Regions from separate parts of the Proteiniborus ethanoligenes genome, predicted to be linked through region 2. Evidence: predicted binding sites of a transcription regulator. Region 2 holds the regulator's gene; each other region holds the start of a gene.

Region 1 (8,562 bases), on a different contig from region 2:
GGGAAAACAGCATTTATACTAAAAATAAAATTTTGAAATATCAAAGTTATCAGCCTGCTTTCTTGTTATGTTATGATGTGTTTATTAAACATGCCCAAAACACTCTAGACTTTTCTCAATAACATCATATTATTACAAGAAAGCAAAAAGAGCAATAAACATTAATGTTATAAATTATATTTATAGAAATAAGTCTTTGGTAACAAAAAATTAAAGAACTGACACAATGGTCAGCCCTATCTTATATTAAAATCTTCTCTAGTCTTTAGAAGGATATTATTATTCCTCTTATGAAATTATCCTTGTCTATAACTGCCCCTAAAATATCTCCACATTTCAAATCGCTAAAATCAATATTCATAGTTTTATCATTTCTCTGAAGTAGTATAATGACATCTTCTCTTATACTTAGTAATGGAGTTACTTCCCTGCTATTATCGTCAATATGCTGCTCAATTTCTATGGTTTTGTTTTCATGGTCTATTTTAGTTATCATTCCATATACGAATATTTCACCATTTAAATAATCACATTCTGGAAAATCCTTATATTTGTTTATTATAACCTTGTTTTCTTTGCTGTCCCATGTAACTTCACATCCTAAGCCATCTGCTACTGGTCTCAATGGAACAAACACTCGGTCATTGTATATGAAAGGCTCTGTATCTGTTTTTATATTTATTCCATCTACCTCTATCTTTATATCCTTTATAAATACATCTATTCTTTTGAAATATCCTCCTGCAAAGGCTGTAGCTGATAGTAAAAGTATTATTCCAACTAGTAAAAACACTAAGCTTTTTTTCATAAAAAAACCCCCTAATTTGCTTTTACTAAAATTATTGACAAAATTAAGGGGATTATACTAATATTTATTTTTCTAATACTTTTTTTAAGAAATGACCTGTATATGATTCTTTAATCTTGCATATTTCCTCTGGTGTTCCTTTAGCAATTACTGTACCACCCTTATCTCCGCCTTCTGGCCCTAAATCTATTATATAGTCAGAGGTTTTGATTACATCTAAATTATGTTCAATAACTACTACTGCATTTCCAGCATCTACTAACTGATTTAACACCTTAATAAGCTTGTGAATATCTGCTGTATGAAGACCAGTTGTAGGCTCGTCAAGAATATATAGGGTTTTGCCTGTACTTCTTTTGCTAAGCTCTGTGGCTAATTTGACCCTCTGTGCTTCCCCACCTGAAAGCTGCGTTGAAGGTTGACCTAGCTTTATATATCCAAGCCCTACTTCGTACATGGTCTCTAGCTTTCTCTTTATGCTTGGTATGCTATCGAAGAATTCTACAGATTCCTCTACTGTCATATCCAATATATCTGATATAGTCTTTCCTTTATATTTTACTTGCAGAGTTTCTCTGTTATATCTTTTGCCCTTACATACTTCACATGGAACATATACATCAGGCAAAAAGTGCATTTCTATCTTTAATATACCATCTCCTCTACAAGCTTCACATCTTCCGCCCTTCACATTGAAGCTAAAGCGGCCCTTACTATATCCTCTAGCTTTAGCCTCTGGAGTCATAGCAAATAAGTCCCTAATCTGATCAAATACTCCTGTATACGTTGCAGGGTTTGATCTAGGTGTTCTACCTATAGGTGATTGATCTATATCTATGATTTTATCAATATGCTCCATGCCTAATATGTCTTTATGTTTTCCTGGTTTAACCTTAGAGTTGTGTAGCTCCTGAGATAGTCTTTTATACAATATTTCATTTACTAATGTGCTTTTACCAGAGCCTGAAACACCTGTTATAGATGTGAACACACCTAAGGGTATCCTAACATCTATATCCTTTAGGTTGTTTTCTGCAGCGCCTAGTACCTCTACCCATTTGCCGTTTGGCTTTCTTCTCTTTTTCGGAATTTCTATTTTTTTAGTACCACTTAAATATTGGCCTGTAATAGATTCCTTGCATTTTTTTATATCTTCAAGGCTTCCTTCTGCAACTATATAGCCTCCATGAACACCTGCCCCTGGTCCTATGTCTACTATGTGGTCAGCACAATACATAGTATCTTCATCATGCTCTACTACTATTAAAGTATTTCCTAGGTCTGTAAGACTTCTAAGGGTTTTTAGTAGTCTATCATTATCTCGTTGATGAAGCCCAATGCTTGGTTCGTCTAATACATAGAGAACTCCTACTAGGCTTGAGCCTATTTGAGTAGCTAGCCTTATTCTCTGAGACTCTCCGCCAGAAAGAGTCCCTGCATTTCTTGATAATGTTAGATAATCTAATCCCACATCTACAAGGAACTTTAGTCTTTCTCTTATTTCTTTTAAAATTTGATATGCAATTTTTTCCTGCATTTTAGTTAAGCTTAAATTATTCACAAAGTCTATTGCCTGTCTTACGGACATATGAGTAAACTCTGAAATATTTAGCTCTCCTATAGTTACTGCAAGTGCTTCTGGCTTTAGCCTATTTCCATTACAGTCAGGACAAGGTATAATGCCCATAAAGCCTTCTATCTTATCGCGCATATAATCTGAATTTGTTTCACCATATCGTCTTTCTAGATTAGGTATTACACCTTCAAAAGGCGCTTTATATGTTCTCCATCCACCAAATCTACTATCAAATTCAAATTCTACTTCTCTTTTGCCTGTTCCATAGAGTATTTCATCTATTAACTTTTTTGGCGCACTGCTAATAGGATCATCCAGACTAAAATCATAATACTCTGCTATAGCAGTAAACATTTTAAAATAATATGTGTCTTCAGACGTGCTAGCATAAGGGGCTATGGCGCCTTGATTTATAGACAAGTTTTTATTAGGAATAATTAGCTCAGGATCTATTTTCATGTGGCTGCCTAATCCATTACAGGTTGGACACATACCAAAGGGACTGTTAAACGAAAATAATCTTGGCTCTAAATCATCTATGCCTACACCACAGTCAGGGCAGGATAGTTTTTGGCTAAAGAGTAATTCTTCCTTGTCTATTACATCAACTATTATTAATCCCTCTGAAAGCTTCAGTCCTGTTTCTAGGGAATCTGTTAGTCTTTGCTCTATTCCTTCCTTAACTATTAATCTGTCTATTACTACTTCTATATTATGTTTTTTATTTTTATCTAGCTTTATTTCTTCACTTAATTCCTTTAATTCTCCATCTACTCTTACTCTCACAAAGCCTTCTTTTCTTATGGTTTCAAATATTTTTTGATGCTCCCCCTTGCGCCCTCTTACAATAGGCGAAAGCAGCTGAATTCTAGTTCTTTCCTCTAAGGATAGTATTTGATCCACCATTTGGTCAACTGTTTGAGAAGTTATTTCCTTTCCACATTTATAGCAATGTGGTGTTCCTATTCTAGCATACAGAAGTCTTAAATAGTCATAAATCTCAGTAACTGTTCCAACAGTAGATCTTGGGTTTTTGCTTGTAGTCTTCTGATCTATGGATATGGCAGGAGATAAACCTTCTATATACTCAACGTCTGGTTTTTCCATTTGACCTAAAAACTGTCTAGCATAGGCTGAAAGGCTCTCTACATATCTTCTTTGACCTTCTGCATATATGGTATCAAAGGCAAGGGATGATTTACCAGAACCACTTAAGCCTGTTAATACAATAAATTTGTTTCTTGGGAGCTCTAGATTAATATTTTTTAAATTGTGCTCCTTTGCTCCTCTAATTATTATTTTGTCTTTTAACATTTCTGCACCTCGTTTTTCTTATCTGAGTATTTTAATACTAGATTCTTAGCTAATGCCCAGGATAACACAAATGCATTTTTCAACAGTCTACATGCATAAGTAATTATATTTTTTTCTTTAACTCGCTAATCTTATCTCTTAATTCTGCTGCTCTTTCAAATTGTAAATTTTCTGCAGCCTCAAACATTTCAATCTCAAGATTTTTAATATAAACCATTAGTTCATCTATACCCATTTCTTTCTTTGTATCAAAACCATATTTTTCATGGTCCTCTGCTACCTTAGTAGCTTCGATAACATCTCTTATGCCTTTTTTAATAGTTTGAGGAATTATATTATGCTCTTTATTATATTTTAACTGTATATGCCTTCTTCTATTAGTTTCGTCTATTGCTTTCTGCATTGAATTTGTTATTCTATCAGCATACATTATAACCTTGCCTTCTGAATTCCTAGCAGCTCTTCCTATAGTCTGTACCATAGATGTTTCCGATCTTAAGAAGCCTTCTTTATCTGCATCTAGTATTGCTACTAGAGAAACCTCTGGTAAATCTAGTCCTTCTCTCAAAAGATTGATGCCTACAAGAACATCAAACTTGCCTATTCTAAGATCTCTTATTATTTCCATTCTTTCAATAGTTTTAATATCTGAGTGTAGATAGGTAACTTTTATACCTATTTCTTTAAAATAATTAGTTAAGTCCTCAGACATTTTCTTAGTTAAGGTAGTCACTAAAACTCTTTCGTTTTTCTCTGCTCTAATGTTTATTTCTTTTACCAAATCATCTATCTGATTTCTCGTTGGTCTAACTTCAACTTCTGGATCTAATAGACCTGTTGGTCTAATAATTTGCTCTACAATTTGCTGACAATTATCTAGCTCATAAGGTCCAGGTGTTGCACTTACGAATAATACTTGATTAATATGCTTTTCAAACTCATCAAACTGAAGTGGTCTATTGTCAAGTGCAGAAGGTAGCCTAAACCCATAGTCTACCAAGGTAGTTTTTCTTGATTTGTCTCCTGCATACATTCCTCTAATCTGAGGAATAGTAACATGGGACTCATCTATTATCATAAGATAATCCTCTGGGAAATAATCTAGTAAAGTGTAGGGCTTGCTTCCTGGTGGTCTTGCACTAATATGCCTAGAGTAGTTCTCTATTCCTTGACAAAATCCCATTTCCCGTAACATCTCTATATCGTACATGGTTCTTTGCTGTAGTCTTTGAGCTTCTAAGAGCTTATCCTCCTTAGCTAGTTCCTTTAATCTTTCCTCTAATTCCTCTTCTATGCTCTTTATAGCTCTTTCAATCTTTTCTGGGCTTGTAGCATAGTGAGATGCAGGAAATATGGAAATATGGCTTCTAGTTCCTATAATCTCACCAGTCAAAGCATTGACTTCTGTTATTTTTTCTACTTCATCTCCAAAAAGTTCTACTCTAATAGCATGCTCATTAGACGAAGCTGGGAATATTTCCACCACATCCCCCCTAACTCTAAAGGTTCCTCTAACAAAGTTTATATCATTTCTTTCATACTGAATATCTACAAGCTTTCTTATGATTTCATCTCTATCCTTTATCATTCCTGGTCTTAAGGATAGTACTAGATTTTCATAATCGATTGGATCTCCTAATCCATATATACAAGACACACTAGCTACTATTATTACGTCTCTTCTTTCAAATAACGCAGCCGTTGCAGAGTGCCTTAGCTTATCAATTTCATCATTTATTGATGCATCCTTCTCTATATATGTATCCGTATGGGGTACATATGCTTCTGGTTGGTAATAATCATAATAGCTTACAAAGTATTCTACAGCATTGTCAGGGAAAAATTCCTTGAACTCACTAGTTAGCTGTGCCGCTAATGTTTTATTATGTGCTATTACAATAGTTGGTTTTTGAGTTCTTTCAATTATATTAGCCATGGTAAATGTCTTACCAGAGCCTGTAACCCCTAGAAGAGTCTGAGAGCTTAGGCCTTTATTTATTCCATTAACTAACTGCTCAATAGCCTGAGGCTGATCGCCAGTAGGTTTAAACTCTGATTTTATTTTAAATTTGTTCAAGGTATCACCTCAATTTATACTTATAAACCATAGTATCTCACAAAATTAATTTAATCACAATTTCGGAACACTTGTTCGTATTAATTATATATTTAATATTCATATAAATCAATATATCAAATATATTTTATTTTTCCAAAAAATTATTATTAATTTTAGAAGGTCATTTTGATTTAATGTGGAATATATAACTCATAGTAGGAGGTAATTTAAATGAAGAAAGGGATATTATATGTGTCATTGATGTTAACTTTAACTGCTTGCAGTCCTAAAAGTAATACACCTTTAGTTGACTCTAGCCTTTCTACAAATGTGACATCTGACATAGAATATAAAGTAGAGAAAACAATATTGTCTAAGGGCTTCCAATCTATCTCTCCCGCTGTTGAGTTAATGGAAAAAGACAGAGGTCAATACTTTTTAGTTAAATTTGGTGTAGTTGAATGCTCTACTGCCAGTGTTGACAGCATATCTAGGGTAAACAATGAAGTTAACATATATACCTCAGTAAAAAAAGAATGGGGTAAAAAAGATATAGTAGTTCCACAAATTTTGATTAAGCTTGAAGATATTGATGATTTGCCACTTAAGGATTTAAAATTCAATGTTATTCCTAGCAACTATAAGCCCATCCAAATAAAATTTGATAGGGCCCAGGTTCTTAATAAAATATATACTCAATTTAAGTATACTGCTAACACTATGCCCGTTGTAAGTCTTATAAAAGAAAATAGTGAGTACATATGGAATGTGAGATTAAATAATACATTTCTAAAAAATAATCCTAGTAGCCCTCTTTTTATGTTCAAAGCAAAAATCAACTCTGATAGTGGCGACATCTTAAATGCCCAGCCAATACTTTTATCTGAGACTATTGATCAAGGTAAGATAATTGACTATGCAAAGGATAGCTTTATTGCTTATGTCCAAAGAGAGGAAAACGACAATATATCTAGCGAAAGTCTTTGGTTATACGATCTTAACAGCTTTGAGAAAAGAAAAATTTATTCAACTAATAACTCTATTTTTTCTGTTGAATTTAGCCCAGATTTAAAAAAACTTGCAATAATTGAGTATAATGGAAAACTAACTGATTTATATGTAGTAAATTTAGATAGTAACCTAACTCAAAAAATTACTCCAATGGATCGCAGACATACGTGGAATATAAAATGGCAGAACAACCACATATTGTGCGCAGTAAATAATGATGATCAGAAGGTATCTTCAATAATTACTCTGGATACCTTGAATAATGAGGAAATGGTTTTGTTTAAGGTAAATTTAAATATTACTAATTTTGACGTAAATGGAGATGCCTTTGTTCTTGAGGAAAGTGATTTTACCAAAGATATTTCTAGTCTGTATTTTAAGAAAAGTGATGATAAATCAAGAAAAATCAGCTCTGGTATTGAGGGTAAATTTATAGACGATAATAGGCTAATTTATAGAAAAAAAGTAGAAAAAGAAGATAAATACGAATTGTATATCTATGATTTAAAGAAAAATGAGGAAACATTGTTAACTGATATTGATACTAGGGAATTTTCTATTGTCAATAAGGACACAATTTTCATAGTTGGTAAAAATAACACCTCCACTGATTATTCTATATATTTATATAATCTTAAAAAGGATGAATCCGAACTACTAGGACAGGTACTAGATAAGAATATTTATTATAGCCACAATTTAAACACAGGCTTTTTTAGCGTAGTTCCATCTTCAGATAATGCTGATTCTCAGTTTATATATGGTATTAATTTTGATGAACTTAATGAATATGAAAAGGATAGCTAAAAAGCTATCCTTTAATATATTCTCTCCATTATTTATTAATCTTTTCTTTCACTACCTCAATTGCTTTTTGAAGCTGAGTGTCCTCTTCTAGATTTTCTACACCTATTTGCTCAACATCCTTAGGTATCTCAACTATAATGTCAGGCTCTATTCCTATGCCTTGAATATTTCTTCCATTAGGTGTGAAATATTCGGATACAGTGATTTTAAACCCCGAGCCATCCGAAAGCTCTTTTATTCGCTGTACAACACCTTTACCAAAAGTAGTAGTTCCTATTATAGTACCTTCCTTGGTATCTTGAAGGGCTCCTGAAAGGATTTCTGAAGCACTTGCACTACCTTCATTTACCAAGACTGTTAAAGGTATTCCTAATTTATTTTTATCTGATTTTAAATATTCTCTTTCTTTTTTCTTTGTTTCTGTATAAACTATAGTTCCTTCACCCATTAATTCATCTGCAATTTTAGCAGAAATATCTAAAAGTCCTCCAGGATTATTTCTTAAATCTAATACTAAGCCTTTCATACCTTTATTTTGTAATTCTTTTAAGTGTGCCATAAAATCATTATAAGTGAAATCGTCAAAAGAAATGATTCTTATATATCCAATGTTATCCTTAAGCATGTTTGATTTAACACTTTTGATTCTGATTTCTTCTCTTTTAATATTTTTATCGAAAATTTGCGAATTACCCTCTAAGTCTTTTCTCATAATAGTAAGTAATACCTCTGTACCCGGTTCACCCTTCATATGTTTAACTGCTTCATCCATTTTATCAGCAGTAAACTCCCTGCCATCTACTTTAATAATTTTATCTCCAGGTTTTATACCTGCTCTTTCTCCCGGGGTATCTTCTATAGGCGATACTACAGTTATTAGATTGTCATCTCCTGGAGCAACATAAACACCAATCCCTCCAAATACACCTTTAGTATGCTCCATAAAACTTTTAAATTCATCCTTTGTCATGTACACTGAATAAGGAT
Region 2 (8,562 bases):
CAGGAGGACAAAATGATTTTAATAAATGGTAAGGAGCATGAATGGAAAGAGCATTTAACTGTACAGGAAATTCTTGATATGAAGAAATATACTTTTCCTAAGATTATTGTAAAGGTAAATGGCAAATTAATACCTAAGCAAGAATATGCAAATGTCTTAATAAATGATGGAGATGAAATACAGGTCATTCATTTATTAGCTGGAGGTTAAAATGTAACAAAATATTTAGTGTAATATAAAAGAAGCTTATTCAAAGACAAGTTAACATAAAAAAATTATGTTAACTTGTCTTTGCTTTAATTAAAACAATTTGTAAGACTAAAGAATAAAAAGAGCTTCTTAAATCAAGTTTTATTATCAAAGTGCAATTTTATTATATTTCAAAAATAAATCAAGCTTACATTTGACTTATAAGGCGTTTATTTTTTCTTTATAATGGTTTTATATCAAAATGCATCTAAAAACGTTTAAAATGGATTTTAAGGCCCAATAAGCGAATTTTGATATTGTTATAGTAAGAAATCTAATGAATTAGTTGAAAAACATTTTTAGGATTGAAAATATGTATGGTGACGAGCTTTTTTTAAATAACAGATTATAATATTCGGTGAATCTTCTACTAAATTATATGAAAACTATAGAGATTAAAAAAATAATATTAAAATATGTAGATTATGTAGAAGGATTTTGCGAAAAAATGTAGAATATTATTATACAAAATGTATATTTTGTATAATAAGGAGTGAAAATATGGATAATCTACCAATAATATTAGAAGATTTTTTAAACTACATAGAAACCATCAAAGGAAAATCTGAAAACACAACAAAAGAGTATTTTTTTGATTTACGTACCCTCTTTCGGTTTTTAAAGCTCAGATATAAATTAGTTGATAAAAGTATTCCCTTTGACGAAATAAATATATCTGATGTAGATGAAAGTATAATTCAAAGAGTCACATTACAAGACCTATATGCATTTATATCTTTTGTTGATAAGGATCGTAACAACAAAAATCATGCTAAGGCTCGGAAAGTTGCTAGTATAAGGTCTTTCTTTAAGTATTTGAATACAAAGGTTAAAATTATTGATAATAATCCTGCCCTAGATTTAGAATCACCAAAAACAAATGTTAGACATCCTGTTTATCTTTCGCTAGAGGAAGCAGAAAACCTGCTAGATTCAATAGATGGAACCTATAAAGAACGAGATTATGCTATTATTGTACTGTTCTTAAATTGTGGTCTAAGACTTTCAGAGTTGGTTAGTATAGATATTGACAAGATCAAAGGAGATACTTTAACTGTTGTAGGTAAAGGAAACAAGGAACGAACAATTTACTTGAATGATGCATGTATAAAAGCTATCGAGGATTATTTATTAGTAAGACCTACAGAAGGAGTAAAAACACCAAACGCCTTGTTTTTAAGCAATAGGAAAAGCAGAATTAGCAATAAAACTGTACAATATTTAGTAAAAAAATATATTAAAGATGCTGGTTTAGATACTGAGATTTATTCTACACATAAGCTAAGACATACTGCAGCAACTCTTATGTATAAGTATGGGAATGTTGATATTAGGGCCTTACAACAAATTTTAGGTCACGAAAATGTATCTACAACTCAAATATATACTCACATTGACGATGAAAGATTAAGAAAAGCCGTAAAAAGCAATCCCCTATCCAATAAAATACGTGAACAGCAGGATAATGATAGTAAGTAATATTGGCGTAAAATAGACCCTCTATTATCTGAGGGCCTATTTTATGATTTATGTTAGTATGTAGGAATTTTTATAACACTGCCTGCTTTTATTTCTGCTGTTTTCATATTATTGAATTCCATTATTTCATAGACAATCTTTCGGACATCTTGATTATAGGGATTATTTCTTTTAGCTATTTCCCAAAGCGTATCACCAGAAATTATGGCCATTTCTTTGTAGTTATTATTATTTGAACTATAAGCTAAACTTATTTTAGATATATTGCTTGTTAAAATAGTTATAATGCAAAATACCAAGGATAAAAAAATAGTAAATCTTTTTTTATTTGCTATTCTAATTCTTTTACGTTTCATAGCTATACCTCCGTTATCTGTAGAACATTTGTTCTTTAATTCTAGTATAATAGAACATGTGTTCCTTGTCAATGCTTTTTAAAAAAATATAGAACAAATGTTTGCTATTTATTTATATATATGTTATAATAGCAGAAAATAGAGTGTTGGGAGGTTCCATTATGTATGAAGACTTATCGTCGGTTCAGTTAAAAATACTTGAGTTCATAAAAAGTGAAATATATTCTAAAGGATATCCTCCTGCAGTAAGAGAAATTTGTAAGGCTGTCAACTTAAAATCAACCTCTACTGTTCACGGGCATCTTGAAAAAATTGAAAAGAAAGGCTATATAAGGAGAGATCCTACTAAGCCTAGAGCGATTGAAATTTTAGATAGAGTTGACAATATTATTCCATTTCCAAGAAAGGAAATAATAAATGTACCTATAGTTGGCAAAGTTACTGCTGGGGAACCTATATTAGCTGTAGAAAATATTGAAGATTCATTTCCTTTACCTATTGACTTTGTAGAAAAAGAATCTGTTTTTATGTTAAAAGTTAGAGGAGATAGCATGATTGAAGCTGGCATTTTAGATGGAGATTTTGTGCTAGTTAGACAGCAAAACACTGCATATAATGGTGATATAGTAGTTGCTCTTTTAGACGATGAAGCAACTATAAAAAGATTCTTTAAAGAAAAAGACCATATAAGGCTACAGCCTGAAAATCAATTTATGGAACCTATCATAACAAGAAATGTATCGATTCTAGGTAAAGTAACAGGAGTATTTCGTAAGATAAAGTAAAGTAGAAAAAGATAAGCTGGCTTAATAAACCAGCTTATCTTTTTCTATTAAATTATTTTTATACAAATTATTTAAACTCATCATTACTCCCAACTTACAGTGGCTATAAGTTAATCCACCTTGATAATAAGCAAAATAAGGTTCCCTCATTGGACCATCAGCACTTAATTCTATAGAAGAACCCTGTATAAAAGCCCCTGCTGCCATTATTACCTCATCCTCATATCCAGGCATTTCCCATGGCTCAGGTGTTACAAAAGAGTCAACCGGAGAAGCGCTTTGTATTCCCTGACAGAATTTAATCGCTTTTTCTCTGGATTTGAACTCTACTGCTTGTATTATATCACTACGCTTATGATTAATATCTGGTACTACTCTAAATCCTAAGCCTTTATATACTAAAGCAGTTAAAAGGGCTCCTTTTAATGCTTCCCCTACTATCATGGGTGCTAAAAAAAGACCTTGTAAGGTGTTTCTAGTGGTGCCAAAAGTTAAGCCACATTCCTTACCTATTCCAGGAGCTGTACTTCTATTAGCAACTAGCTCTATTAAGTCTCTTTTACCTACTATGTATCCTCCAGACAAAGATATACCTCCACCTGGGTTTTTGATAAGAGAGCCGGCCATTATATCTGCTCCTACATCTGTAGGCTCCTTAGTTTCAATGAATTCGCCATAGCAGTTATCAACCATAATAATTACTTTATCATTGAATGCCTTAATTTTGTCTATAGCCTCTTTTATTTCATCTATAGTTATGGCATTTCTGTCACTATATCCTGTAGATCTTTGAATTAATATTAGCTTAGTATCCTTTGATATTGATTGAATCACTTTTTCAATTTCTATTTTTCCCTTTGAATCAAGAGAAATTTCTCTATACTTAATACCATAGTCAATAAGTGTGCCCTTCTCTTTACCTTTTATTCCAATAACCTTTTGTAAAGTATCATAAGGACTTCCAGTTATTGAAAGAAGCTCATCTCCTGGTCTTAATATACCAGACAATGTAAGGGTTATTGCGTGTGTTCCCGAAACAATTGTAGGTCTTACTAAAGCATCTTCAGTATTAAATACATACGAATATATTTCTTCTACCTTTTCTCTTCCCACATCATCATATCCATAGCCAGTTGTCCAATTAAAATGAGTAGCATTTAGTCTAGCCTTCTGCATTGCATGTATAATCTTAAATTGATTATATTCTTTGACTTCTTCAATGTGAGTTAAATAGTTCTTTTTAAGAATTTCATCTTTGCTTAATACATAATTGATAATATTTTCACCAATCGCATATTGTTTACATAATATATCTATTGTATACTTGTTCAACATATCACCTTCTATTATTGTTATCTTATGTATTGTAACATATGATAACAACAGTTTCAATCAGAACAATAATGACATTGAAAATAAAGAAGCTTTTCTTGGTACTCTATATTAAGTAGAATTTCTTATTCGTTATATAACAAAGCCTTTTAAGTCTTAATATACTTAAAAGGCTTTGTATACTGTAAATAGAAATTTCTATTCAAAGCTATCACTGCTTTTATTCATAAAACTGATAGATTTACTTGGTATAATAGTTGAGATAGCATGCTTGTATATTAAATTTTGTTTACCATCACTATCTAAAACTATTGTATAATTGTCAAAGCCTTTCACCTGGCCTTTTAGTTGATAACCATTTAATAAAAAAATTGTAATAACAGTATTTTCTTTTCTTACTTTGTTTAAAAAAACATCTTGCAAATTCATAGTAGTTTTCACTTTTTTCCCTCCCCTTATAGAATTATAAATTTTATAACTTAAAATATAAATTCCCTGTTTGTTTTCTATATTCTACTTTAATTAATTTTTTCCTTTATGTATTCAACAATATGTTCAATTAAATTATCCTTATTATCAAAATCATGAACATCTATCCAATTAATATTTTTTTCTCTTCTAAACCAGGTTAATTGTCTCTTTGCAAATCTTCTTGAATCTCTTTTGAGTATTTCAACAGCTTCATCTAAGCTGCACTTTCCATTTAGAAATTGTATAATCTCTTTGTATCCTAATCCCTGCATTGATACTAGATTTTCACTATAACCCATATGTAATAGACTTTTGACTTCTTCAATTAACCCTTTTTGAATCATTAAGTCTATTCGCTTATTAATTCTTTCGTATAGCAGTTTCCTATCCATAGTAAGGCCAATAAATACTATATTATACTTGTGGTTTTCTTTTCTAAAGTCTTTATAGAAATGTGACATTGGTTTTCCCGTTTCATGAAATATCTCTAAAGCTCTAATAATCCTTTTAGTATCATTAATATGTATTCTATTTGCTGATTCAATGTCTATTTTTTTCAGCTCATTATAAATCCATTCATTGCCGTATTGCTTTGCTTTCATAAAAAGATTATCTCTTAATTCCCAGTTTGAAACAGCTTGACTAAAATCTAAATCATAGAGCAAAGAGTTAATATATAATCCTGTTCCCCCCACTATTATAGGCAACTTTCCCTTAGCTAATATTGCAGTTATATATTTACTTGCATTCAACTGAAAATCTGAAACAGAAAAATTTTCATCTGGACTTATTTCATCTATTAGATAGTGGGGAATCCCTTCCATTTCACTCCTTGAAATCTTTGCAGTTCCAATATCCATATATCTGTAAATCTGCATTGAGTCTGCCGAAATAATTTCTCCATTTAATTTTTTCGCTATCTCTATAGATATACTAGTTTTCCCAACAGCAGTTGGACCAGTTATTATGATTAGAGGTGGTTTCATTTCATTCATCAAATCATCCTTTACTGTACTCTCTTAAATCTTTTTTCTATTTCATATTTAGATATTTTGATAATCACTGGTCTACCATGAGGACAGGTATATGGCTGATCAGCGTTTCTTAAATCATTTAGCAAGATATCAATTTCTACTTCCTTCATGTTATAACCTGCCTTTATTGCACTTGAACAAGCCATTTTCATGATCTTATCGAGTCTTATATCATAGCTGGTTTTTATTTCATCCATTAAATTATCTAAAATATCTAAGAATAGGTTTTTTGCATCAGGAACACCAAATACTAGTGGTACACTTCGAATAGCAACTGAATTAAATCCAAACTCTTCTATATCAAATCCTAATTTCATAAATATATTGATGTTTTCTTTAAACAATTGCATCTCACCATGAGACATATTGATAATTTGGGGCGTAATCAATTGTTGCATATATACTTTATCTAGCTCAAGCTGATGCTTTATTTTTTCATACATTATTCTTTCATGTGCAGCATGTTGATCAATCATATATAAATTTTTATTGATTTTATCCTCAGCTAAAATATAAGTATCGAATAATGTACCTATAATTCTTAATTCTGGTATTGAAGTATTATTTTCTACTGCTTCATCTCTATCGGAATTTTCATAATAAAGACTCTCTTCTGTTTCATTTACACTTAAGTCCAGAATCCTGATGATACTACTTGCATCGACATCTACATTTTCTGATATAGACTTATTGTGTTTACAACTAGGCTTTCTTTCTATATCATGTAAATACTGTTCTTGTTGATAAATTTGTGTTTTTTCTACATTAACAGAGTCTAGAAATGATTCCTGTTTTTCTTGTAAATTGTCCTCTGTCTTGTTTTTTGTTGGTAAAGTAACCGTTGGTATTAAAGTATTATTGAAAAAAGTACTTTTTATAGCATTAGATAATATTTTCTTAAGAGCTTCTTTATTAGAAAACCTTATTTCTGTTTTAGTAGGATGCACATTAACATCTATTAACTCAGGGCTGATATTTATATAAATTATATATACTGGGAACCGGTTAATTGGAATAAGAGTTTTATATAAATCTTCTATGATTTCTGTTATATCTTCATTTTTTATATATCTCCCATTGACATAAGTATATTGATGGTTTCTATTGCCACGAGTAAATGAAGGCTTACAAACTAAACCATTTATCTTTATATCATCTCCAGAATATTCAATATCAAACATAGAGCTTACAAATTCTTTTCCTAAAAGACTATAAGCTGTAGATTTAATATCTTCATTTCCTGGAGTGTTTAAAATTACTTTATTATCTTTTATAAACTTAAACTTAATTCCAGGATTACCCAAAGCTAATTTATATACTATATCACTAACATTAGAGGCTTCTGCAGCATCACTTTTAAGAAACTTTTGTCTTACTGGCACATTGAAAAATAAATTTTTTAAAATTATAGTAGTACCTATTGGACATCCAATCTCGTTTTTTTCTATTATTTGTCCACCATTGATAGAAATACGTACTCCTCCAATATTATCTTTTGTTCGGGTAATGAGCTCCAGCTGAGACACTGAAGCAATACTAGGTAAGGCTTCTCCTCTAAATCCAAGTGTTGATAAAGATTGTAAATCATCTACACCATTAATCTTACTAGTTGAATGTCTCAAAAAAGCTAGCTCAATGTATTTTGGACTAATACCTATGCCATTGTCTGTTACTCTGATGTAGTTTTTCCCACCATCTTTTATTTCTATTGTAATAAAAGACGACAGAGCATCTATTGAATTTTCTATAAGCTCCTTAATTACTGATGCAGGTCTTTCTATTACCTCTCCTGCAGCAATTTTATTTATTGTACTGTTATCTAAAAGTTTAATTTGATTGTTCATTTATATCACCTATATTTCATTTGATTCTTTACTAAGCTTATATAGGATGTTTATTGCATCTATGGGTGTTAAGTTAGCGACATCTATACTTTTAAGCTTTTCAATTATATTACGTTCCTTTACACTAAAAAAATCTAACTGTAAGCTGTTCTTATCCTTAGAAGTTTTTGGTCGCTCTCTAGAAGACAGAGCTATTTCTGATTTATTAATATCCCTTTTTTCTAATTCATTTAGTAATTCATAAGCTCGATTTATTACATCACTGCTTACTCCGGCTAATTTTGCAACCTCTATACCATAGCTTCTATCAGCTCCACCTTTTTGAATTTTCCTTAAGAATATGATATCTTCACCTTTTTCCTGTACTAATATTTTATAATTAACTACTCCACTTAATCTATCTTCTAATTCTGTCAGCTCATGATAATGAGTAGCAAACAATGTTTTTGCACCAATTTTATTATTATCGCTTATATATTCTATTACTGCCCATGCTATGCTTAAACCATCATAAGTGCTAGTGCCTCTTCCTATTTCATCAAGTATTAAAAGACTGTCTTTGGTTGCATTGTTTAATATATTAGCTACTTCGCTCATTTCTACCATAAAGGTACTTTGGCCTTGAGATAAATCATCAGAAGCACCTATTCTAGTGAATATCCTATCTACAATGCATATATCAGCTTCTTCTGCAGGAACAAAACTACCTATCTGCATCATTAAAACTATAAGAGCTACTTGTCTCATATATGTAGATTTACCAGCCATGTTAGGTCCAGTAATAACTAAAACTCTATTTTCTTCATTAGATAAAAGTGTATCATTTGGTACAAATAACCCTTCCTCAAGAACTTTTTCAACTACAGGATGCTTGCCATCTTTAATTTTAATAATCCCATTAGAATTAATCTTAGGTTTTATATAGTTATTATTATATGCAGTAAGAGCTAAGGAATTTAAGGCATCAATTTGTGCAATAACTTTACTGTCGTCCTGTATTCTTTTAACTTCA
Region 3 (8,562 bases), on a different contig from region 2:
CTTCGTGAACACTAAGCAGAAAACCAACCCCATGTCCTGTACCACATTTGTAGTCTATGCCTTGCTCCCATAGTGGAAGTCTAGCTAATACATCTAAATTTGTTCCTGTTACTCCATGTAAAAACTTAGCTCTACATAATGCAATATGCCCTTTAAGAACTAAAGTAAAGTCTTTTCTTTCTTCCTCTGTTATTTTCCCTAATACTATAGTTCTTGTAATATCAGTAGTACCGTCAAGATACTGTCCTCCAGAATCTACAAGAAACATGCCCTCTGGACTTAGTGTATATTGGTTTTTCTCTGTAGCCCTATAGTGCATCATGGCTGCATGGTCCCTATATGCGGCTATAGTATCAAAGCTAGTATCTATAAAGCCTTCCTGAGCTCTTCTAAAATCCTCAAGCTTTTCAGCTGCAGACACCTCTGTTATTTCTTCTCTACCTATTGTATTATGCAGCCAATAAAGGAATTTCACCATAGCCACATTATCTTTTATATGACATTTTTTAAGATTTTCAATTTCCACTTCATTTTTTATGGCTTTAAGAAGCATGGAAATATCCTTTCCTTCTATTTTCTTTGTGTTTTCAGGCATACATCCGTAAAGCCACCTGCTTACCTTGTTTGGGTCGTAGTAAATACTTAAATTCTTTTCAATACCTTTTAATATATTTTCAATTTCTTCATATCCTCTAACTTCAACTCCATTGTCCTCTAGGGTGGATTTCACTTCATCAGTTATCTTTCTTGAATCTATGAAAAGCATAGCACTATCTATTGAAACTAAGGCATAGGATATGGTTACAGGGTTATTGCTTACATCATTTCCTCTTATGTTATATAGCCAAGCTATATCATCTAAGCTGCTTATTATATAATATTGAGCCCCTTTTTTCTTCATTTCCGCTCTAACTATGTTTAGCTTTTCTTTAGTAGATTTGCCTGAATACTTTACATCATGAATATACACCTTCTCTAAAGGAAGTGTTGGTCTGTCCTCCCATATTAAATCTATCAAATCATATTTATCATTTATGCTTATGTTTTTTTCTTTTAACTTTTCTTCTAATTCTTTTGATTGATTACAGGAGAACACTTTGCCGTCAAAGCCTACACAGGCATCTTGCTTAAGAGTGTCTCTTAGCCACTCTGAATAGGTAGGTACTCCAGGCTGTCTCATTTTAAAAAGCTTTATCTCTGTACCTTGAAGCTCTTTTTCTGCTTGTATAAAATATCTTCCGTCAGTCCACAATCCTGATTCATTTAATGTAACTACTACTGTTCCTGCTGAGCCTGTAAAACCTGAAATCCACGCCCTTGATTTCCAATGCTCTGGTACATATTCGCTTTGATGTGCATCAAAGCTTGGCACTACATAAGCATCCATTCCTTTTTCCTTCATTAAATTTCGAATCTCTTTAAGCTTTTCATTTACTTGCATAATCCACCCTTCCTTTCATTATATGTTTAAGCTTACATTAACTTAATTCTGCATTAATAGGTTCTCCATAGCTACTCATATTCCTAGTTAGAACCATACCTACTGCAATTGCACTAACTCCTGCGGCTAGCTTCGATAGTATGAATGGTGTTATTGCAGTTTTATCTATACTGGCTACAAAGCCTAGCTGTCCACCAAGGGTAAAGGCTCCACTTACTAGAAATGCTGACAGCAGCACCTTCCCCCTTTCGTCCATATCCTTCATCATAATCATGGAAGGAACATTACTTGATAAGGAAATTAACATGCCTAAAACAGCAGTTTCTCCAATGCCTAACATATTCCCAAACTTCAAAAGAGAGGTCTTAAATACTTTTGTGATCACATGAATCATAGGATATGCCCCGCAAAGAATTATAGTTATAGTTCCTACAATTTTTAATCCTTCATCAAAAGGGCTCATCCCAGGGATTAATGTAAGTCCTGATATCTTTTCAAATATACTTATGGTAATCCCCAATGTGCTTATTATAGTTGTTGCCTTGCTAAAGCGATTAAAGCCATTTAATAACTGATTAGGCCATTTTACTAAGCCTATTGTAAAAGCAATTGAAATAAATATAACCGGAATAATATTTATAAGGAGAACTGGTATAGATAAGCCTAATAATAAACCACCAACTAAACAGCCTAAGGGTATAGTTATCATACCTGCTAATATTCCTTTAGTAAATAGCATTTGATCTTCTTTTTCTAAAATTCCTGCACCTGTAGGTATTGTAAATCCTATGGTAGCTCCTAGCATAGAGGCTAAAATAAATCCTGAAAACACTCCTATTTCATTACTTTGTGCCATGTTCATCGCAGCAGTATATCCACCCATGTTGCAGGGGAGAATTGACGCAGGAAATATAGATGGATCTGCTCCTATATATTCAAACAGTGGAGTTATTATTTTTGATAATTGATGGGCTATTACAGGCGTAAGTGCATATATCCCAATTACAGGTATAGCCAAGTTACCCATGGCTAAAAATCCTTCGTTAAACTTTTCCCCTAAGCCATATTTATTCCCTATAATTTTATCTATGCAACCTAGTACAGCAAATCCATATATTATATATAGTATTGTTTTACTCATATCGTCCCCCCTAATTGCACAAGTTGTCTTAATATGTTCATGTGCTTTAGCTTCTGTATATTTTTATAATTCTCTTAGTTACATTCCTCAATAGTAAGCCTATGGTCTTCTTTAATATTTCTAGTAAGAATTAAGCCTAGTATAATTGCACTAATTCCGGCTACTATCTTAGATACAACAAATGGAACTATGGCTGTTTTTTCTATACTAGCTACAAAGCCTAGCTGACCACCAAAGGTATAAGCACCACTGACTGCAAATGCAGAGCATAGGACCTTTCCTCTGTTGTCCATATTTTTCATCATCATAAATGCTGGGATACTGTTAGCTAAGGTTATCAGTATTCCCACTACTGCATTTTCTCCAACACCTATTTTCTCTCCAAGCTTTAATAATGGTGCTTTAAATATTTTTGTGATTATATGCATCATGGGATAAGCTCCGCACAATACTATAACTATACTGCCTACTATTTTAAGTCCTTCATCAAAGGGTTCCATTCCTTGTATAAGAGTAATGCCAGATATTCTTTCAAATATACTTACAATAAGTCCAAGGGCGCCTATTATCATTATTAGTCTACTAAAATAACCAAATCCCTTTACTAATTTATTCTGAAATTTAATCAAGCCAATAATAAAGATTAGCCCCATTAAAATAATCGGAATCATATTAATCAAAAGAATATATATAGGAACACCTAACAGTATTCCACCTACAAAGCTACCTATAGGTATAGTTACCATACCAGATAATATGCCTTTAGTAAAATAGTATTGATCCTGCTTTTCAATAATGCCTGCTCCTATGGGGAGGGTAAATACTACTGTAGCCCCTAGCATAGAGGCTAGTATCAGTCCTGAAAACAGTCCCATTTCCTTTGACTGCGCCATATTGGCTGCTGACATATAACCACCCATATCACAGGCAAGTATAGACGCAGGAAATACAGATGGATCTGCACCTATGGCTGCAAATATAGGAGTTACTATTTTTGAAAGCTCAGTAGATAGTACTGGAGCTAAGGCATATATCCCGATAATAGTAAGGCTTAGGCTTCCCATTGCCATAAAACCTTCATTAAATTTTTCTCCCAATCCATATTTGTTCCCTAGTAGCTTATCTATAGCTCCTATTGCAGCAAATGCGAATATTGTATAGAGTATTATTTCGTTCATTATATTTCCCCTTATCATTTTGTTTAATATTCTTATAATATGGTAAGTAATACTTAATCACAAATCTTTTATCTATAATTATAATATATTAAACATACATATGTATACATAAAAAGACTGCTTTTACTAGCAGTCCTTTTGTTTTTCAACTAAGTGCTTCCAATACCTTACTGGCATGTGTTGTTTTTGAAGCCTTGGGTTTATTTTATTTTCAATGGCGATACTATTAAAATATTCTTTCCAAAGTCTTTGGTATTCCTCCTCTTCGTCTATAAAGCTAATCTCTTCTAGGACATTTAAATCCCTAACTACCCATTCTTTTTTATTATACATAACAGCTAATTCTCGCTTAACATCATGAACAATCCAATATTCATCTGGCATTCTATCCTCAAAGTGAGGTGCTATAAGGCCTATTATATTATTATCTGGTTCTATCTGGGAATAATATACTCCATTGCTCAGCTGGCTAAATCTAATAAGTCCAAGCATTCGATGAACTTCCTTTCTTACCTTTTGGGAGATATTATTTACTAAAAGCACTGCATCATTCGATAAATTTAAGTCTATATCTTTTCCTATTTTCCACCCAAGCCTTAAATAATTATATATTACAGTTCCCCTGTATTCATCTTCAGAAAGAAAAACATAAAAGCAGTTTTGCAAAGCAAAATCCGATATCTTAGCTTTTATTGAATTATAAACTCTTTTAGCCTTTTCCAGATCTGTTTCTATATGTACTTTTTTTATAAAAAGATTTTGCTGAGGATTATCCTCTGACAAAATATCATCTGGTATTTCTCTTCTGTAATAAGCTTCATATATGGCTGTTAGTAGTCCATCAAAGCTTCCATCGTAAATATACTGTAGCATGTTAAAACTCCCCTGTTATAGTTGATATAACTTCGTTAGCAGGTAGCAACTGTGGATATAGGGAAAATATAGAAATCTGCTCTCCTGACTCTATAGCATACTTCTTATCCACATTGAGGACTAGGCTATTTCTTATGGCAGAAGCATCCATGCTTTTTATACCATAATGCTTACCGTCACAGGTTATAAAATATCTAGCTCTCTTTATTACCACCCCCAGCTTTTTTAAATGTTCAAAGTCTAATTTACCAAACTTTCTAGCAGAGATTATTCTCCTAGCAGATTTTACCCCTATGCCAGGAACCCTTAAAAGCAAATAATAATCTGCCTTATTTACTTCTACAGGAAACATGTCTATGTTTCTCAAGGCATAGTCACATTTAGGATCAAGGTCAAGATCAAAATCTGGCTTTTCATCATTAAGTATTTCGGCAGCATTATACCCATAAAATCTAAGCAGCCAATCTGCCTGATAAAGCCTGTTTTCTCTGACTAAGGGTGGAGAAGATAGTGGCGGAAGGTTTGGATGTGTAGATACAGGCACAAAGGCAGAATAATATACTCTTTTAAGATTAAAGCCTTTATATAAGGCTTCCGAAAGCCTAAGTATCTTTAAATCACTATCCTTAGTAGCTCCCACTATAAGCTGGGTAGTTTGCCCAGCAGGTACAAAGCTTTGAGAATGTCTAAACTTTTGTTTTTCTTCTATAGATTGATGTATTCTTGAGTTTATATAATTCATAGGCCTTATAATGGCTTCCTTGTTCTTTTGTGGTGCAAGTAGCTTAAGTCCTTGATCTGATGGCAGCTCAATATTTACACTCATTCGGTCTGCATACATGCCTGCCTTTTCTATCAAAGTCTTGTCTGCACCAGGTATGGCCTTTAAATGAATGTATCCATTAAACCTATGTACCTCTCTAAGCTTTTTAACTGTGTCTGTCAAAAGCTCCATTGTATAATTAGGGTTTTTATATACTGCAGAGCTTAAAAAAAGTCCTTCTATGTAATTTCTCTTATAAAAATTGATAGTTAAATCTGCTACTTCATCAGGTGTAAATGCTGCTCTAGGTATATGGTTTGAAGCCCTATTCACACAATATACACAATCATATATGCAATAATTAGTAAAAAGAATCTTAAGCAAGGATATGCATCTCCCATCATCTGCCCAGCTATGACATATGCCGCTTTGACTAGTGCTTCCTATATCTCCCTTTCTTCCACTTCTATTGCTTCCACTAGATGAACAAGACACATCATATTTAGCTGCATCTGATAATATTTTAAGTTTATTTAGGATTTCCATAGTATCACTCCACATGTTCATTTCCTATCTATATTTTACCATGAAACATCAATTTTGTGAACATATGTTCGGTATTTTTTATTGATTTAATTTTTCTAAGAATAATTTTCATTTTTATGAACTTTAAAATTTATCAATAAATTTTATTAATATTTTTATTTTAAATATTAATTTTATAAAAATACAGTTTGACATTATTAATATTTGATAGTAATATGTAATCAAGAATGCATTATCCAACAATTCTAAATAGTTTTACATTTAAAATAGTAGCAAACATACATACACTATGGATAATACTTATCTACATTTAATAATAAAAGTATTTAAGGAGGGATTAGATGTATATTTTTCCAAAAAATCTTTATACAGATGTGAGGTTAGAGGATGCTTCTGTAAGCGAAATTACCTATCAAAATGGAGAACTAAGACAAAATTTAAAGAGAAACCATAAGGGTGGCTTCATAAGAGTTTTCGACGGTAAAAGATGGTACTATAGCTCAACAACGGATATAGACAATATACAGGAAGAAATAAATACGCTCGCTCTTATGGCTAAAGAAAATGAAAGAATCATGGAAAATCATGTAGTTGAAAAATTTCAAGTTAATAAGGGAGATTTTTTTAAGTTTAAGGAAAATGACATATTGAATGTAAGTCAAGAAGAAAAACTCCATCTTCTAAAATCATACTTCCCAATTATAGAAAATAAAGATGAAATAAAAATGTGGAGAGCTATTTACATTGACCGCAAAACTACTAAGGAATTTTATTCAAGTAAGGGAGCAGATTTAAAGTTTGACTATCAGACTTGTGCAGTAGTATTTAGATATTCCTTGAATGTAAACGGTAAAACCCTAGACAGTGGGTACGATAAAACTGTTACGGATTTTAATGAAATTAAATCTCTACATGATAAGCTAGAAAAAAACATAGCTAGAGATATTGAATATGTTACCCATGCTCAGCCTATAAAGCCTGGGAAATATACTGTAATATTCTCACCTATTGCAACAGGAGTATTTACTCATGAAAGCTTTGGACATAAAAGCGAGGCAGATTTCATGGTTGGCGACGAAACCATGATGAGAGAATGGACTATTGGCAAAAAAGTAGGTGTAGATAATTTATCTATAGTTGATAGAGGAGATATTCCTGGAAGCGGATTTGTACCATTTGACGATGAAGGAACTAAAGCTAATAAAACCTATTTAATTAAAGACGGAATCCTTTCTGGTAGACTTCATAGCAGTGTAACTGCAGAGTCCCTTAAAGAAAATCCTACGGGTAATGCTAGAGCTTTGAATTTTGAATTTGAGCCTATTGTGAGAATGACTTCTACATATATTGAGGCTGGAGATAAAACTAAAGAAGAGCTTATTTCAGAGGTGAAAGAAGGCATATTAGTAGAAGAGATAAACCACGGCTCCGGTATGTCTACTTTTACTATAGCACCTAGTATTTCCTATATGATTAGAAATGGTAAAATTGCAGAGCCTGTTAATATAGCAGTTATTAGTGGTAATGTAATGGAAACTCTTCATGAGATAGATGGTATCTCTAAGGAAATGGAGCTTCTTTCCTTCTCTTTAGGAGGCTGTGGAAAGTTTGAGCAATGGCCTCTTCCTGTAGGCATGGGTGGTCCTTATATAAGAGTAAATAATATTACAGTACAATAGGAGGTGTAGGAATGGTAAAGGAAAAATATATTAAGACTTTTAAAGAAATAAGCATAAACATATCTCAAACAGAAATAAAATCCGTCAGAAAAAAGGATATTACAAAAACAGGATTCAGAATATATGAAAATGGCTTTATAGGTATTGCAGGGGCTGTAGGAAAAGCAGATGAGGCTGAGCTTGAAAAAAGAGCAATAGAAAATTTAAAGCTTCAAATACCTTATCCTTACGAGCCTTCATCAAGCCTTGTAAAAGAAGTTGATTATAGAAAAGAAACTCTTTCTGATGAAGATTTTGTAAGTGAAGTAGAAGAGCTGCTTAAAATATTGAGAGAAGAGTTTCCTGACTTTATTTTTTCAAATAATATCTATATTCAAGAATTTGAAACTAAACTAATAAATAATAAAGGACTCAATCTAACTCATGTAGATAGAGCTGTTATAGCAGCACTTATAATAAAAGAAAAAGCTTCTGTAAACGTCTTTGATGCATTTGCAAGCTTTTTAGATAGAGAGTATAGTAGAAATGAAATCTTAAATAATGTAAGAGAAACTTTAACAGCTTACAATAATAAGGTTAAGCTTCCTGTTCAGGGTAAACAGCCCGTGGTATTTTTAGAGAATGATGAACGACTACCCCTTAAGAAAATTTTAGAGGAAATGAACGGATACAAGATAGGTACAGGCGCTTCTCTATTTAAAGACTTTTTAGGTGAAAAGAAATTTAGCGACAGCTTTACACTATACCAGAGTACAGAAAGAGAAGATATTACAGAGTTTGAATTCTTTGATGCTGAGGGTGTTGTAAATGAGGATAGATATACTTTAATCGAAAATGGAAAGATAATAACTCCATATACGGATAAGAAGACTGCAGCTCAATTTAACCTGCCTTTAACTGGCAGTGCTTCCGCAGATTATGATAAGGTTCCATCCTTAGGA

Evidence for each region. The regulator LexA, encoded in region 2, represses DNA repair genes until DNA is damaged. The targets are predictions, from matches to a motif close to CNAACANNTGTTNG.
Region 1: a site for LexA is predicted at 5,840-5,853, ahead of uvrB (excinuclease ABC subunit UvrB). Genes of this name have one in related genera too.
Region 3: a site for LexA is predicted at 6,000-6,013, ahead of BLV37_RS03630 (putative DNA modification/repair radical SAM protein). Genes of this name have one in related genera too.

The regions. Positions count from the first base shown of each region.
Region 1 covers NZ_FNQE01000025.1:421-8,982, reverse strand. Annotated here, with positions in the region: gene BLV37_RS10715 (AEC family transporter) at 1-44, opposite strand, end outside; gene BLV37_RS10710 (copper amine oxidase N-terminal domain-containing protein) at 266-808, opposite strand; gene uvrA (excinuclease ABC subunit UvrA) at 873-3,698, opposite strand; gene uvrB (excinuclease ABC subunit UvrB) at 3,802-5,775, opposite strand; gene BLV37_RS10695 (TolB-like translocation protein) at 5,989-7,575, shown strand; gene BLV37_RS10690 (S41 family peptidase) at 7,604-8,562, opposite strand, start outside.
Region 2 covers NZ_FNQE01000009.1:64,614-73,175, forward strand. Annotated here, with positions in the region: gene thiS (sulfur carrier protein ThiS) at 13-210, shown strand; gene BLV37_RS05165 (tyrosine recombinase XerC) at 751-1,728, shown strand; gene BLV37_RS05170 (LysM peptidoglycan-binding domain-containing protein) at 1,782-2,084, opposite strand; gene lexA (transcriptional repressor LexA) at 2,246-2,869, shown strand; gene BLV37_RS05180 (methionine gamma-lyase family protein) at 2,891-4,204, opposite strand; gene hfq (RNA chaperone Hfq) at 4,400-4,630, opposite strand; gene miaA (tRNA (adenosine(37)-N6)-dimethylallyltransferase MiaA) at 4,720-5,658, opposite strand; gene mutL (DNA mismatch repair endonuclease MutL) at 5,679-7,550, opposite strand; gene mutS (DNA mismatch repair protein MutS) at 7,560-8,562, opposite strand, start outside.
Region 3 covers NZ_FNQE01000006.1:17,579-26,140, forward strand. Annotated here, with positions in the region: gene BLV37_RS03610 (aminopeptidase P family protein) at 1-1,441, opposite strand, end outside; gene eutH (ethanolamine utilization protein EutH) at 1,479-2,582, opposite strand; gene eutH (ethanolamine utilization protein EutH) at 2,657-3,760, opposite strand; gene BLV37_RS03625 (TIGR03915 family putative DNA repair protein) at 3,887-4,633, opposite strand; gene BLV37_RS03630 (putative DNA modification/repair radical SAM protein) at 4,635-5,942, opposite strand; gene BLV37_RS03635 (TldD/PmbA family protein) at 6,284-7,621, shown strand; gene BLV37_RS03640 (metallopeptidase TldD-related protein) at 7,633-8,562, shown strand, end outside.